Regions from separate parts of the Litchfieldia luteola genome, predicted to be linked through region 1. Evidence: riboswitches for the same ligand, from Rfam matches in the RefSeq annotation. Region 1 holds a riboswitch; each other region holds the start of a gene.

Region 1 (4,798 bases):
ATATCGAAGACCATATTAAAGATATCCTGCTCCATTCGAAGAGCGAGGGTGAAATAAAGATTAAGATGGAAAATCTCACTTCTATTATTAGTTATGAAGAACAAATGTCAGAAGGAGATGAGCAGCGTGCAGCAACAGGAAATTCATAAGTTTTTAGAACGGTATTTTACCGCAAACGAATGTGAAATTCTTGAACGACATGAAGCTTTTATGAATGTGCAACTAACAGTTGAACTTGATAAGCAACTAATGAACCGCCCTTTTTACTGGCATTACCTTGAAAAAACAAACGGAGTTCCTAATCCAATGCAGTTAACCGTAATTACAGATCAAAAGCGTGCACCTGATGACTTGAAGGGTGATGTCGTTCACTTCGGGGCTCCGAGACTTCATCAAATTTTTGAATCGACTAGGTCACTTGGAGGATACATCCGCTTATACCAGGATGTTTCGGTGCAAACTCCGGGTAATGTCCCGCTTCACCCCTGGTTAGGTTTAAACGTTAAAGTGTCCTATCAATGTGATAAGAAGAAGGATTTACTTCTGTCACTCGGATTGCATTTAATTAGTGGGTCAATTATTGAAAACTTTCAAGAGACAATGGGTAGTATCTCACTAAAAGCCAAAATTCCAGACTATTGCTTTACGATGTCACCGTTGATAAAACCACAAAGTGGCTTGAATAGAATAAAGCAGTATATTACAAACATGGTAGAAGCAGATGATCATACATGGGCTGATAGAGCTAGAAATCGATGGGATGAGGATTTAGCTCTCCTTAATCATTTTTATGAAGGCTTGGATGAAATGCCAGAGAGCTATGAGACTGAAAAAGAGGCTTTGAAAGAACAGTATGAGCCTAAGGTAAAAGTAGAGATAATTAATGGTGGGTTGTTTTATTTGCATCAGGATATGTTTAGGAATTAGAAGAGTATTTCTTTCGGGAGATGCTCTTTTTTGCTTGTCTCCCTTTTTTGTGGGTAGTGTTACAAACTTTCGTTCCCAAAATATCGACAAATCATTTGTATTTATTTGGAAAAACTACAAGAAATCTCCTAACAATAATTATCTTTCTGAAGTCTAGATTAGTTACAACTATTGAATATAGGTATATCGTCTTACACATTCGCTATAATTAAACATTTAACGACATTATTTTAGGTTTAAAACCTATTTCTTTTCTAGTTTTCTAAATTTTTTGATATCGACACACTTCAACAACATTGAAGAATACTTCCGATTATACTACATATTATTAATACTAAAGTCGTACATAAATATAACTAACATATGAACTCGTAATTATCACTATCAGATAAAGGCAAACCTATTGAAAGATAGGGACGCAAAGTCACAGATCTAAGGTTGTTCACTCAATGATGATGGCTGGACTGCCTGGAATACTAAAAAGTATTTTGGGAGGAATAATAGGTGAAGGATATTTCAAGTGAAACTGTAGGATTGGATCAAGATTGGGTAGACTTAATTTTAGAGGCAATGGAATTAGGTCTAAATGTCCAGGATATCAAATTATTTCTTGAAGGACAACAACAGGTAGGCTGATGATACGAAATTTTCACATTTTTTGATTTTATACGTTCTTCATATGAAACATTTCCTTCGTTATATGTTATAATATCATGAAGGAGGGTGGAATCTATTATGATTGGTCAACGTATAAAGGAATATCGTTTACAGAAACAAATGTCTTTATCTGTTTTAGCAGAAAATGCAGGTGTTGCAAAGTCGTACTTAAGCTCGATTGAACGCAATCTCCAATCAAATCCTTCCATTCAATTTCTGGAAAAAATATCTGCTGTTCTAGGAGTTTCAGTAAATACACTACTAGGTGAAGCTGATGAACAAAATCAACAGGAACTTGATTCTGAGTGGGCGAAATTAGTAAGAGAAGCAATGCAATCCGGTGTTTCGAAAAAGGATTTTAAAGAATTTCTTGAATTTAATAGATGGAAAATGAATAACAAATAAAATAGCGTTTCGGTGACCCGGAGTCATCAGGAACGCTTTTTATTTTGACATTATATGTATTTAGAAAATGTCGGTTGTTCAGTATAATTATCCTTTTGCATTTTAACAACACTTAGAATAGGTTTAGGTTCCATTGACTGCCTGGCTTTTATATGTGTTATGTCCTTTTGACAGATCGGACATAACCATTCTCCTGTATTACAGCTGCTAAAAGATGGCTTAAAACATCGATTACACACTTTCTTATACATCGTATATCCCTCCGTTTTTGTTTTACTCTATGAATATGCTAGTAAATAAAAGGTAAGAACCAATAACAGTGCACCATTATGACAAGTACGTAGCAAACTGTCGCGCCTTGGGTAAGTCTTTTGATCAAGCTTGAGAGTGGCATTTTTTTTGTGAATATCAATATATAGAGTAATAATGAAAGAACTATTTTAAGTGTTAAAAACAAACCAGGATCGTGTTGATACATTAGGTTCATGATTGGATTGCTTTCACTGATAATTGAAAATTGTAGCCCAATAAAAGTTAGAATTCCGTCGAGTAAATTTAATAGTGCTAAGGTGTGGAATAGTAAAAGCATCTAATCACCCCAATTATTTAAATAAAAAAGACCTTGATTCTGAATCTGTTCTCTCATTCAAGGTCAGTTAGTTGCGCTTAGTATCCAGTTTTCTTTTTCTAGGCAATAATAGTAAACTAGTACCTGACACCATCAATGCTAAGCCACCGAATAGATAGTTATAGATATTGGTAGATGTATCTGGAAGAATTTGTCCATCAACTGGCGCAGATACCAACTCCTCCTCAGTAATCGGTCGTGCTGGTTTCACTTCTTCCTCTAACGAAACCTCACCAGAATCACCTGGAACTTCTGGTTCAACAGGATCTGTGTGATTAACTGGATTCTCAGGGTCTGTTGGATTTTTTGAATCAGTCGGATCCTCTGGATCGGTTGGGTCCACTGGATTAGTCGGGTCCTCTGGATCGGTTGGATCTTCTGGATCAACAGGATCTTCGGGGTCCTCTGGATTCTGTTCTATTTTTGCTTTACCAGTGAACTTAACTTCAAATTTAAACCCCAAGCCCTGAAACTCATTTCCAAGATGGGAAGGAAACATAAATGTAAATTTCAAATCCTCTTGATAAGTAGACTTTAAATATCTTCCACTGATTTCATTGAACTCATGAAGCAACCCATCATACAATATTTCTTTAGAATCAGAAATTGTAAGTTTATATTCTTTGAATAGTGTTTCACTACCACTTTTAAAGTGTATTTTTGTATCATATCTAAAGTCTTTACTTCCTCTGTTTTGAATTGTCAGCACCTTAGATGCAGTACGCCCTGGGGCCATATTTGAAATAGTAAATACTTTAGAATCTGGTGGTAATTCCAGTTCAATTTCTTTTGAATCCGCTAAAACAGTACCAGGAATAAAAGCTACAACTATTAATATGTGAAGAATAATAGTAAAGTTAAATTTCATAGAACTCATCTTCATGGTTGTTGTTCCTCAACTTTTTCTTCCTCTGAATCTGTTTGATCTTCTGAATGCTCTTCATTACTACCTTGACCTTCTTCGTTCTCTTCTGATTTTCCTTCACTACTTTGTTTCTCTTGGTTCTCATTTGAAGTACCTTCGCTATTCTGATCTTCCTCAACCTCTTCATCATTCTGACCATCTTCAATTGTAGATTCCTCAGTGTTTTTTTCTGACTTATGATTCTTTCCCTCTTGACCACACTTCATCCCATTTTCGTTATTTTCATTGGACTTTCCTTTTCCATTTTCTATTGCAGGATCTGGACATTTTTTTTCCTGGGGTATTTCCGTAACAATTCCATCTCCACCTATCACCAATTCATCTGTAAATAAAGAATATGAATCCAATGTAAATAGCTTTATACCTGCTAAAAATAAAAGGGTAACAAAGAGAGAAGTACTGAAAAAATATAGATTTTTTTTCTTTTTGCGTTTAAGATCTTCATGCCTGCTCTTTCTGCTCATGAAAAAAGTCTCCTTTATACCTTTATCTAAAATGGAAAAGTGATATTATTATTAAACTAATTATTTTCTGTATATCTTTTAACACCTTCAATAGGAATTACAACAATCTTGAACTGCATAAATTTCAAGAAATGGCTTGATCACCACATTGTTAAGGTTAGGTTTACTATCATTTTTAAGACTTAGAGTAATTGTAAGGTGTGTGCTCTGATTTGTTCCTAGATATCTAATATCATTGTCATTAAATAAGTTGATCGTGGATATTGAACTAGCAGAGACTTCCGAGAGGATTAGTTTATCTTGAATTTTAACCGTAACCAAATAATTCTCTAATAGATCATCATTAGAAGTATTATTATTTTCTAGTAAAAATTTTATATAAGCATCTAAAACCACCGGCTCTTCCCCCGTGTTCATAACAATAAAATCATCACTCACAGTAATACCTGGTGATAACTTCTCTTCAGAAAACATAAATATATTTTTATTACTAGAAATGGAAAGTGTAGAATTTCTTATATGCCCTAAAATTCCTTCAGAATCAAAAAACCAAGAATATGAACCAAAGCTCGGACCTATCATAATTAGCCCCCCAACTGCAATACCCAAAAAACATGTTTTAATAGTCTGGAGTTTTTTCACATATAATCACTCTCCTCAAATGATGTATATTCTAATTAGCCATTGAAAAGAATCAGTTAATATTAAATCGAGAGACTCAAGTCTCTCGATTTATAATTAACAAGGAAGCTGGTATTTAGAATCCTTTATTCGGATTGTCTACTTGATCAA
Region 2 (4,798 bases), on a different contig from region 1:
TGTTGGAAACACGTTTGTCGGGACTATGGTTATGCAATACATACCAGAAAAGTATCTGGGGCGACTGTTTTCTGTTATCTATACTTTAGTTAATGTTATCCTTGGCACGACAATGATTCTTACTGGTGCTTTACTCGCAAAAATAGCACCTGAACAAATGGCGCTGCTTTCTGGACTACTAATAACAGTCCCAGCAATAATTATAGGCTATGGGATCCTAAAATCAGGAACACTTCAATCAGAACTAGTAGAAAAAAATATGTAAGGTTCTCTTACTAATTTCCTGTTATTTAATAATGCAAAAAATCTCATTTTATAGTATTCTGTATTTAAGTGAATAGGGACCTCCTAAAGGGGAGTAGCTTTTACGGCAAGGATCGTCATTACGGAGTATACCTCCCGGCCTTGTTGGCAAAATTAATTGTTAGCGAGACCTTTATCAATCATGTATTGATAAGGTCTTTTTATAATGAATAATTACTTTCTTATCAACTAGTGCATTCAGGAGGACAAGATGCTTTATTATAAAACATATGAACTAAGTACGAAACAGGACTGGGTTGTATTTATCCATGGAGCTGGTGGAAGTTCGTCCATTTGGTATAAACAGTTGAGAGAATTTAAAAAACATTTTAATATCCTGTTAATTGACCTTAGAGGACATGGGAAGTCTAAGGACCAAAAGATGCTCGGTAAAAACTACTCTTTTAAAGATGTGAGCCTAGATATTTTAGAAGTCATTAATCATTTGCAAATTAAATCAGCCCACTTTATTGGAATCTCACTTGGAACAATATTAATTCGTAATATTGCAGAGATTGATCCTACGAAGATAAAATCGATGGTATTAGGTGGAGCGGTGATTCGCTTAAACACTCGTGTTAAAACGCTTATTACATTAGGTAACTTAGGGAAAAAGCTAATACCATATATGTGGTTATATAAATTTTTTGCGTGGTGTCTGATGCCTAAAAAAAGACATGTAGAATCTAGATTGCTATTCGTTAATCAGGCAAAAAAGTTATGTCAAAAAGAATTTATTAAGTGGTTCAAACTTACAACGGATGTTGCTCCTTTATTGGTTCATTTTGAGGAAAATAAAATTACAACTCCGACCCTTTATATCATGGGGAAAGAAGATTATATGTTCTTACTTCCAGTGGAAGAAACAGTTAAGAAAAGTCCAAATGCAAAACTCGAAATTATTGAAGACAGTGGACATGTTTGTAATGTCGACCAACCTGATAAATTTAATGAAATTGCGATAAACTTTTTAACTAACTTTAATGAAGATAAAAAAACTGAGGCTGTTTAGTTAGAAGAGTGGGGGAGATTCCACTCTTTTTCTATTTTCACAGACTACTTTTTACTGAAATTAGTTGATGAAAGATTGTCCAGTTTATAGTACGCTATTAGTAAGGGAATTTTGATTCTAGTTAAAAGGCAAACTTATCGAAAGGTAAGGACGCAAAGCTATGGGTCTAACGTGAGGAAAACACTATGATTGCCAAGTTATCAAGGAGGAACTATTCATCATGAGTTTACATACGACTTCTACTAACAGAACTACTTCTGAGGCAGCATGGGGCACAATAGAAAAATTATGTGATCTTCCTGAACTGCATATAAGGGTCAAGCTTGGGAAAAAGATTTATCTTTATAACCGATACAAAATTATTCAAGCAATTGATACAAATCTTACTTATTCAGAAAAGACTGAAGTGTTAAATGCTCTTTCGAATATTGTACATAGGAAAGGTGACATCTCTTCTTATATACGAGTTGTCTTAATCGGAATTATTGTCAGACAAGAATCGAATACGTTCAAAAACAGTGAGTACAATGTATTATAGTACTTATTTGTTAGGAGTTGCCTAGTGTAGCTCTTTTTTTATAAAAGGAGAGAAACTGTATGGAAATTAGAATACTGAACTCCAGCGATGCAGAAGCTTATAGAAAAATAAGGTTACATGCACTACAAGGAAATCCCGAGGCTTTTTCTTCGAGCTATGAAGAAGAAGTGGAGTATCCACTCGAAAGAACTGCAAGCCGCCTAGATGAAGGAACTTCTTTCACTTTCGGAGCATTTATAGACAATACTTTAGTTGGAGTTGTTTCGTTAGTATTGGAGACGAGACATAAAATAAAGCATCGAGCAACTATTTTTGCAATGTATGTCAACCCAGACCACCGCAAACTTGGGGTAGGAAAGCAACTAATGGTTGCCGCAATTGAAGAGGCACAGAAATTGGATGAGATTGAACAAATATACCTAACGGTTAATGCAAGTAACGAGCCAGCTAAAAGGTTATACTTATCACTTGGTTTTAAAACATATGGAGTCGATAAACGAGCATTAAAAATTGAAGATCAATATTATGATGAGGAACTAATGGTGCTTGTTAAATAAAAAGACCGACTTCAAGAAAATTTCACAAAAAAGTAGTCACATTTTATAATCTCCTGAATATAGTAGTTCTTGTGTGAGTAATATTGAAAGGATGATTATAAGATGTACGTAAATCAACTAAATACTGTGATTACAAATAAAGATAACAACGGAACAGGGTATAAAGTAGTAGAAGTGAATGTAAAAGATTCATCTCAAAACTTATATGCTGTTGTTACACCGGTTAAATTAAAAGATTAATTATTAAAAACCATCCCTTGATTGTAACTTTACATAGCAGGGGATGGTTTTTAGTATAGCTACTGAAAGGCATTTTGTTTTTCTGTACAACTTCTTGATTCGTCAGTGTAGTTTATTTTATAATTGAACTAACTAAAAAAGATCAGATGCTGCGAACATCTGATCAATAGCATCTACAGCCGCAATGTGAGCGGCCACCAAGTATAACAAGTACTTACTCAGAAGAAGTAGCTACCCTTTACCTAGGTCAGGCGGGGGAGGTTACTTCTTTTTGTTTTCGACGAATAACATGATCACAATTGTTAATACACCTACCAATACGAGATTAGAATGAAGTGCCACAGTGATTGCCTCGAACGTCGTCATCTTACCACCTCCCTTCAAGGGAAATGGTGAACTGCCCACCTGCTTGTATAGATACTAGTTTAATATTAGCACCAAGTAGCAAAAAATTCTATCACTTTTAGAACGTATGTTCGTTTAAAGGTAGAAAAGAGTAAATTTTACCTATAGTTTAAGAGGGAGATTAGAATCATGACATCTTTCCTAAACAACTGTTTAATTTGTTCTTCTTAATCAACTAATACAAGCATAAACTAGGATGAGGTGATAATTATGGAAAAAATAATTAACACGTTGGAACAGCACGATCTAGTTTTTTTAGGAACAGAATTGGACAACTCGAATAATAAAGTTATTGTTTACAAGTTTAAAAGTAGGGATAACTATTGTATTTTTGCAATGTATAAAAAAGAAGGAAAGAATCAATGGAGTGACCCGTTTTCTTGTGATGCTGCGATATTAACGTTTGAAGCGAAATCACAGGTATATAACAACAAGTGTATACATATTGGGGATATTCGTGGGCATAAGCACAATCGCGGTCTTGGATCCATTCTCATAAAATATTTAAAGTCGTATTGCTTGTCAGAAGGGATTATTGAAATTGTTGGAGATATTTCAGATAACCCAGAAGGCTTGAGGAATTTTTATAGAAAGCACAATTTTAAAGTGAAAATTGATGAACGAAACGGAGTGGGCACTGTTCGCTGGGTAAAATGGTACGATTTAGAAACGAAGAGGGTTAAACTGTAAAAAATACCGGGCCGCGTTCGCACCGGTATTTTTTGTGGGAAAGTTCCAAAGGGAATCAATTATTATTCTTCAAGTTTGTATACTTTCAAGTGTAGGTAGACTGTTAGTAAACTACCAAGTAAAAATACAGTTGCTCCTGTCCATGTAGTGGGATATAGATATTCGATGAGTTCCAAGTGAGCACCACCTTAAAAGAATATATTAATAGTGAAAATGTTAATTTTTATTATATCGACGATGTATCTGTTTTATGAAATGATAAGTCTTAAAATTCAGAATTTTATCTGAAGGCATATTATTGAAATGGCTTATAGTTTGCACGATAAAAGCATAACCTTTGAAGGGAGTTTCTTAAGATGCAATAATAGATGTAGAAAAGAAGAAAGGAGTTTGATTGGATGAAGGTTTGTGTAGTAGGAGCGAATGGACAAATTGGAAAGTTACTTGTAGACCTCCTGCAGGATAGTGAGGCATATACGGTTAGAGCGATGGTACGAAAGAATGCACAGGTTGAGTTCTTTAAGACCAAAGGTGTAGAAACGGTTGTAGCTAGTCTCGAAGATGGAGTCGAACAAGTGGCTGAGGCAATTAGAGGTTGTGATGCGGTCGTATTTACAGCTGGATCTGGTGGGCAAACTGGATATGATCAAACTCTTTTAATTGATCTTGATGGTGCGGTAAAAACAGTGGAGGCATCAGAGCAAGTGAATGTTAACCGCTTTGTGATGGTAAGTGCGCTTGGGGCGAATACACGTGATAACTGGAATGAGAAGCTCCGACCGTATTATGTTGCGAAGCACTACGCAGACAGAGCACTTGTTCAAAGTAGATTGAACTATACGATTGTAAGGCCAGGTGGTCTTCTAAATGAAGATGAAACAGGAAAGGTGACTGTAGGACCTAGTTTAGAACGAGGATCTGTTACTCGAGCTGATGTTGCAAAGGTTGTAATGGAGTCACTTTCTGAAGAAACCACGTACCATAAGGGGTTCGATCTGGTGAATGGGGAAACTCCTGTGAGTAAGGCACTGAAAGGTTTATAGTCAGAAAGAT
Region 3 (4,798 bases), on a different contig from region 1:
AGTCAATCATCAATATCGAATAACCCGGCTGCAAAAGTTGATCCTAATGCAAAACTATCCACTCAAGAAGGAAAGTTTAATAGTGGTTTCGATTTGAATGCAGATGGTATGATTGAGTTTTCATTAGTAAGTTATAATGAGAATGGAACAAAAAACCAACCAGCTCCATTTGTTTTTGATCCCACACAAGTTTCTTTAAATGATGTATTAAAACAAATTAATGATTCATCATTGGGTGTAAGAGCCTTCTATGATGCTACTGCAGATAAAGTAGTTATGGAACGTACTAAGACCGGGAACTTTAATCAAACAACTGAATTTTTAGGGGCAGAGATTGGTTACAATGGTACAACAGCGTCGTTTTTAGCTAATACGTTACAAATGAAAGCTGGAGATAATTCTACAGGGACATGGGTATCAACAGAAACGGGTGGTACAAATGCTAAGTTCACTTATAATGGAGTATTAACAGTTGAGCCACCAACAAATCAATATACTATCAACAATATCACTTTCAATTTTTCAGAAGCAACTAACACTGAAGAAACAATTACAATATCTTCTAACACTGATAAAGCATTCGATAGCATTATGCAGTTTGTAAAAAAATACAATGAGGTTATTGAAAACCTAAATGGTAAAATCTCTGAAGAAAAATTTAGAAGTTATCAGCCTTTAACTGAAGAAGAAAAAGAAGCGATGACTGAAAAGCAAGTTGAACTCTGGGAAGAACGTGCAAAAAGTGGATTACTTCGTAGTGACACTATTATATCAAGTGGTTTAAACCAAATGAGAGTCAATATTTATACACCGCATTCTGGAGCAATTGATGGGTATAAACAGTTGAGTGATTTAGGGATTTCTTCTAGCTCTAATTACCGCGATGCTGGAAAGTTGTCTGTAAATGAAACCGAATTACGTAATAAACTAAGAGAAAATCCAGAGGCAGTATGGCAGTTATTTGGCTTAAATGGAAATACAAATGAAACTAAAGGTATTGCTAGAAGATTACAAGAAACAATTGATTCTACAATAAAAAAAATTGAAAATAGAGCTGGGAACAACCTCCGTACTAATCAGCAATTCGGAATTGGAAGAAACTTAATCAATGTAGATAGACAAATCAATAGATTCGAAGACAGGCTTGTCCAAGTTGAAGATCGTTACTGGAAGCAGTTTTCGGCAATGGAGAAAGCAATTCAGAAATCAAATCAGCAATCCATGTATTTAATGCAGCAATTTAGCCTAGGAATGTAAGAAAAGGAGTGATTCAACCATGGCTACAACTAATCCATATGCATCCTATCAAACAAACTCGGTGACAACAGCGTCACCTGGTGAGCTTACATTAATGCTTTACAATGGCTGTTTGAAATTTATGAAGTTAGCAAGAAAAGGCATTGAAGAGAAAAATATCGAGCTTAAAAATACAAACCTTCAAAAGGCACAGAACATCATTCGTGAGTTAATGGTTACATTGAATATGGAATTAGAAGTATCTAAAAACTTAATGTCCATGTACGACTATATTAACCGTCAATTAATGGAAGTTAATATAAAGAATGATTTAGAGATTCTATCAGAAGTAGAAGGCTATGTTACTGAGTTCCGAGACACTTGGAAACAAGTAGTTCAACTCAACCGTCAACAGCAACATTCACAAGGTGGCCAAGCCTAGTGAGTGCAGTGAAGGCTCTCTATCTAGTAACAAAGGAACTTTATGACCTTTTGCAAAAGCCGTTTACTAGTGAAGAACGGGATTCATTGATACCTAACATTGAAGAATTACTAAAAACTAGACAAAACATCATAGAGAAGGTAAATCCTCCTTATACAGATGGAGAAAAGCAACTAGGGGCAGAGGTAGTTAAACTAAACAAAGTTATCGATGAAAAACTAGCCCAACTTAAACAAGAAATCCAACTAGATCTCAACCAACTAAAAAAGACAAAAACATCAACGAATAAGTACACGAATCCTTATGAGTCTGTTTCCTCAGACGGGATGTTTTTTGATAAACGAAAATAGGTGAATGTATGATACAACTTAGTGTTTTTCAATATGATATGTTGGAACGTTATATCGCTTTACTGGATACTGTAGAAGAAGCATTTGAGTATGTAGTAGAAGGCTTTGAAAACTATGAACGTACTCAAGGAGATCAAGTACTTGCTGATATTTTCTCTGCTTTTTCTCAAATTGCGAGTACGAATGAAAATCTGGTGGCGCTTTTCTCAGGGGAATTGATGATACTTCAACACTTAGATCAATTCAGCGGAGTGATTAAAGAGGTTGAGAAGCTCGAAGGCGCTTATGATAATCACACACTAAAACAACAATTGATTACTCAATCTATCTTTCCTGCGTATCAGGCCTGGAAACTTTCCATTCAGAAATCCTTATCTAAATATACTAGTCAATAATTAATGGCTCCCGACATAGGGAGCCTTTTTATTTTCTAGTAAGTGTAACAGAAATAACGTATTTTTAGTTCAATAGCCCCAATACGATTTGGTCTGTATGCACTATTCCCTACAACCACATTTCGACATATGATAATCTTATAGTTTTTAGAATATTCTGAGTGAAAAAAGGCAAATCACGGGAAACTTTGAGACGCAAAGCCATGGGCCTGACCTACGATAATGATATACGTAGATGGCAGCCGGTTGCCACAAGGAGTCATAGTCCTAGTCTATGAACCTTGATAAGGTTTTTTTATTTGGAAAAATTAAATTAAAGGTGGGACTATGTAATGAATAAACAAGCTTTTCGAATGTGGACTTTTGTAGTAATGCTCGTCATAGTATCTCAAGCATCTTTAATGCCTGCTAGCAAAACAGTTGCAGAAACGATGAACACTCTCCAGCCGCCTAGTAACGTTACGTTAAGTATTGAAAATGAGAACGACATTGTGCTACGTTGGTCTCCAGTTCTATACGCTACAGGCTATAAAATCTATCAAATTATTGATGGACAAGCTGTTTTAGTAAGAACAACTACAGGTATAGCAGCTTTATTTTCGAATATGCCTGCAGGGGAGTATAGCTATACTGTTCACTCTTATAGTAGTAGTTTAGGAGAATCTGGTCCTTCAAAAATTGTAACAAATGTATCCAACAAAGATACTGAAGCTCCAGTTACTAGAAGTACTGCAAATGAAAATTGGCTAACGCAGGATACAGTCATAGAGTTGTTTGCAACAGATAATGAAAGCGGTGTAGCAAATACATATTACTCAATTAATAAAGGGGCTTTTAGAGAAGGTTCAGTCTTTACACTAACTGAAGAGGGGATCAATAACGTATATTTCTATTCAGTTGATAATGTGGGGAATATAGAAAAAATACAAACCCAAGAGGTTAAAATTGATAAAACACAACCTGAACTTTCTATAGACTTACAAGATGTTTATTCATTAGGTGCAGAGGTTGTTCTTACTTATCATGCTGATGATAAAGTATCTGGTATCTCTTCTGCAGAACTGACGGTTAACGGTCAGGTGATAGAGAATGGTGGAAGTTTTAAATTTGACCAACCAGGTGAATATTTGGTTAAAATTGAAGCTGAAGATCACGCTGGATGGAAATCAACTTATGAGAAAAAGGTTATTGTCCAAATCCCAGTGAGTATCGAAGTAACTCCAGGTATATTAAAAGATAATAATGGACTTTTTACCGTAAAAGTTTATCTGCCAGATGTTCTTACTATGAAAGATATAGATTTAAACAGTGTAACCTTAAATGGTGTTTCTGCTAAATCGGGTACTGAAGGTTTGCAAGAACAGGCTGAGTTAGGACAGTTTAAGTTTAAACGTGAGGATTTTGACTTAGTATCGGGGGAAGTTACTTTGGAATTTAGAGCTTCTCTAGGGGACCATGATATTGTTGGTAAAGCAGTTGTAAAGGTAAAATAGCTATACAAATGACACTTTCAATTACATGAGGGTGTCATTTTTTAATTTTCCTTTCAATCCCGAGAATAAATAAAAGCTCCCTCAGGCGTTAGGGAGCTCCAATAACTTCTACTTTGTTGCCATGGTCCACAATCTCCAACTTACTAGCCTTTCGCAAGTCCATATACTCCTCACTGATCCTCACCAGTGGTTGATGTGGCTCATTTTCATGAATAAACACAATTTCAGCAATTTCTCCATTACTTAATTTTACTTCTTCACGAATGTATTGCCTCATCAAATACCTTACAAACGGAACGACAATCGCAGGGTTTAGCTTATTGCTATTCGCTTCCTTCATCAGTTCATTAATGGCTGCAAATACACTCTTCTTCGGCTGGTAACTCCTTTCAGAACATATCGCATCAAAGGTATCTGCAACTGAGACGATTTGTACAAGGAATGGAATATCCTTTTGCTTCAATCCGTTCGGGTAACCAGATCCATCTAATCGTTCATGATGTAGTAAAGCAGCGACAATCACATTAAGGTCAACATTTGTTGCTTTTTTAAGCATTTCAAATCCCTTAGTGGTGTGTTGAGATACTTGTGCCCATTCAGCCTTTGATAGTTTATCAGGCTTATTTAATAAGTCTGGGGGAACGGTCATTTTACCGATATCATGTAATAATCCCATTTGGCCTAGTTTGGTTAATTCTTTTTTTCGAAGACCTAATAGTTTACCGATAATGGCTGCTGTTATTCCTACATTTAAGCAGTGCCGGTAGGTATATTCATCAAAGCTCATGCTTTCGTTTATTTGATTGATAAACTTTGTGTTCTCTATTGATTTTTCAAATAAAGGCACGAAATCTTCAAAAATCTGTTGCATGGGTGGCAACA

Evidence for each region. A riboswitch is a leader RNA that binds a small molecule or an ion and turns the genes downstream of it on or off. The one in region 1 is predicted to bind cyclic di-GMP.
Region 2: linked by a shared signal. The riboswitch ahead of J2Z26_RS20115 (hypothetical protein) and the one ahead of J2Z26_RS12030 (anti-repressor SinI family protein) in region 1 are both predicted to bind cyclic di-GMP.
Region 3: linked by a shared signal. The riboswitch ahead of J2Z26_RS15960 (fibronectin type III domain-containing protein) and the one ahead of J2Z26_RS12030 (anti-repressor SinI family protein) in region 1 are both predicted to bind cyclic di-GMP.

The regions. Positions count from the first base shown of each region.
Region 1 is NZ_JAGGKM010000004.1:6,526-11,323, forward strand. It holds gene J2Z26_RS12020 (DEAD/DEAH box helicase) at 1-149, shown strand, start outside; gene J2Z26_RS12025 (YqhG family protein) at 127-927, shown strand; cyclic di-GMP riboswitch class I at 1,311-1,399, shown strand; gene J2Z26_RS12030 (anti-repressor SinI family protein) at 1,441-1,563, shown strand; gene J2Z26_RS12035 (helix-turn-helix domain-containing protein) at 1,663-1,989, shown strand; gene J2Z26_RS22495 (DUF5658 family protein) at 2,279-2,578, opposite strand; gene J2Z26_RS12040 (LPXTG cell wall anchor domain-containing protein) at 2,646-3,485, opposite strand; gene J2Z26_RS12045 (hypothetical protein) at 3,497-4,006, opposite strand; gene J2Z26_RS12050 (hypothetical protein) at 4,094-4,588, opposite strand; gene J2Z26_RS12055 (hypothetical protein) at 4,764-4,798, opposite strand, start outside.
Region 2 is NZ_JAGGKM010000009.1:52,188-56,985, reverse strand. It holds gene J2Z26_RS20125 (MFS transporter) at 1-265, shown strand, start outside; gene J2Z26_RS20120 (alpha/beta fold hydrolase) at 515-1,315, shown strand; cyclic di-GMP riboswitch class I at 1,433-1,520, shown strand; gene J2Z26_RS20115 (hypothetical protein) at 1,536-1,853, shown strand; gene J2Z26_RS20110 (GNAT family N-acetyltransferase) at 1,913-2,410, shown strand; gene J2Z26_RS20105 (hypothetical protein) at 2,513-2,650, shown strand; gene J2Z26_RS20100 (GNAT family N-acetyltransferase) at 3,266-3,745, shown strand; gene J2Z26_RS20095 (SDR family oxidoreductase) at 4,144-4,788, shown strand.
Region 3 is NZ_JAGGKM010000005.1:301,327-306,124, forward strand. It holds gene J2Z26_RS15940 (flagellar hook-associated protein 2) at 1-1,257, shown strand, start outside; gene fliS (flagellar export chaperone FliS) at 1,277-1,678, shown strand; gene fliT (flagellar protein FliT) at 1,678-2,028, shown strand; gene J2Z26_RS15955 (DUF8042 domain-containing protein) at 2,037-2,423, shown strand; cyclic di-GMP riboswitch class I at 2,584-2,677, shown strand; gene J2Z26_RS15960 (fibronectin type III domain-containing protein) at 2,756-3,916, shown strand; gene J2Z26_RS15965 (HD-GYP domain-containing protein) at 4,005-4,798, opposite strand, start outside.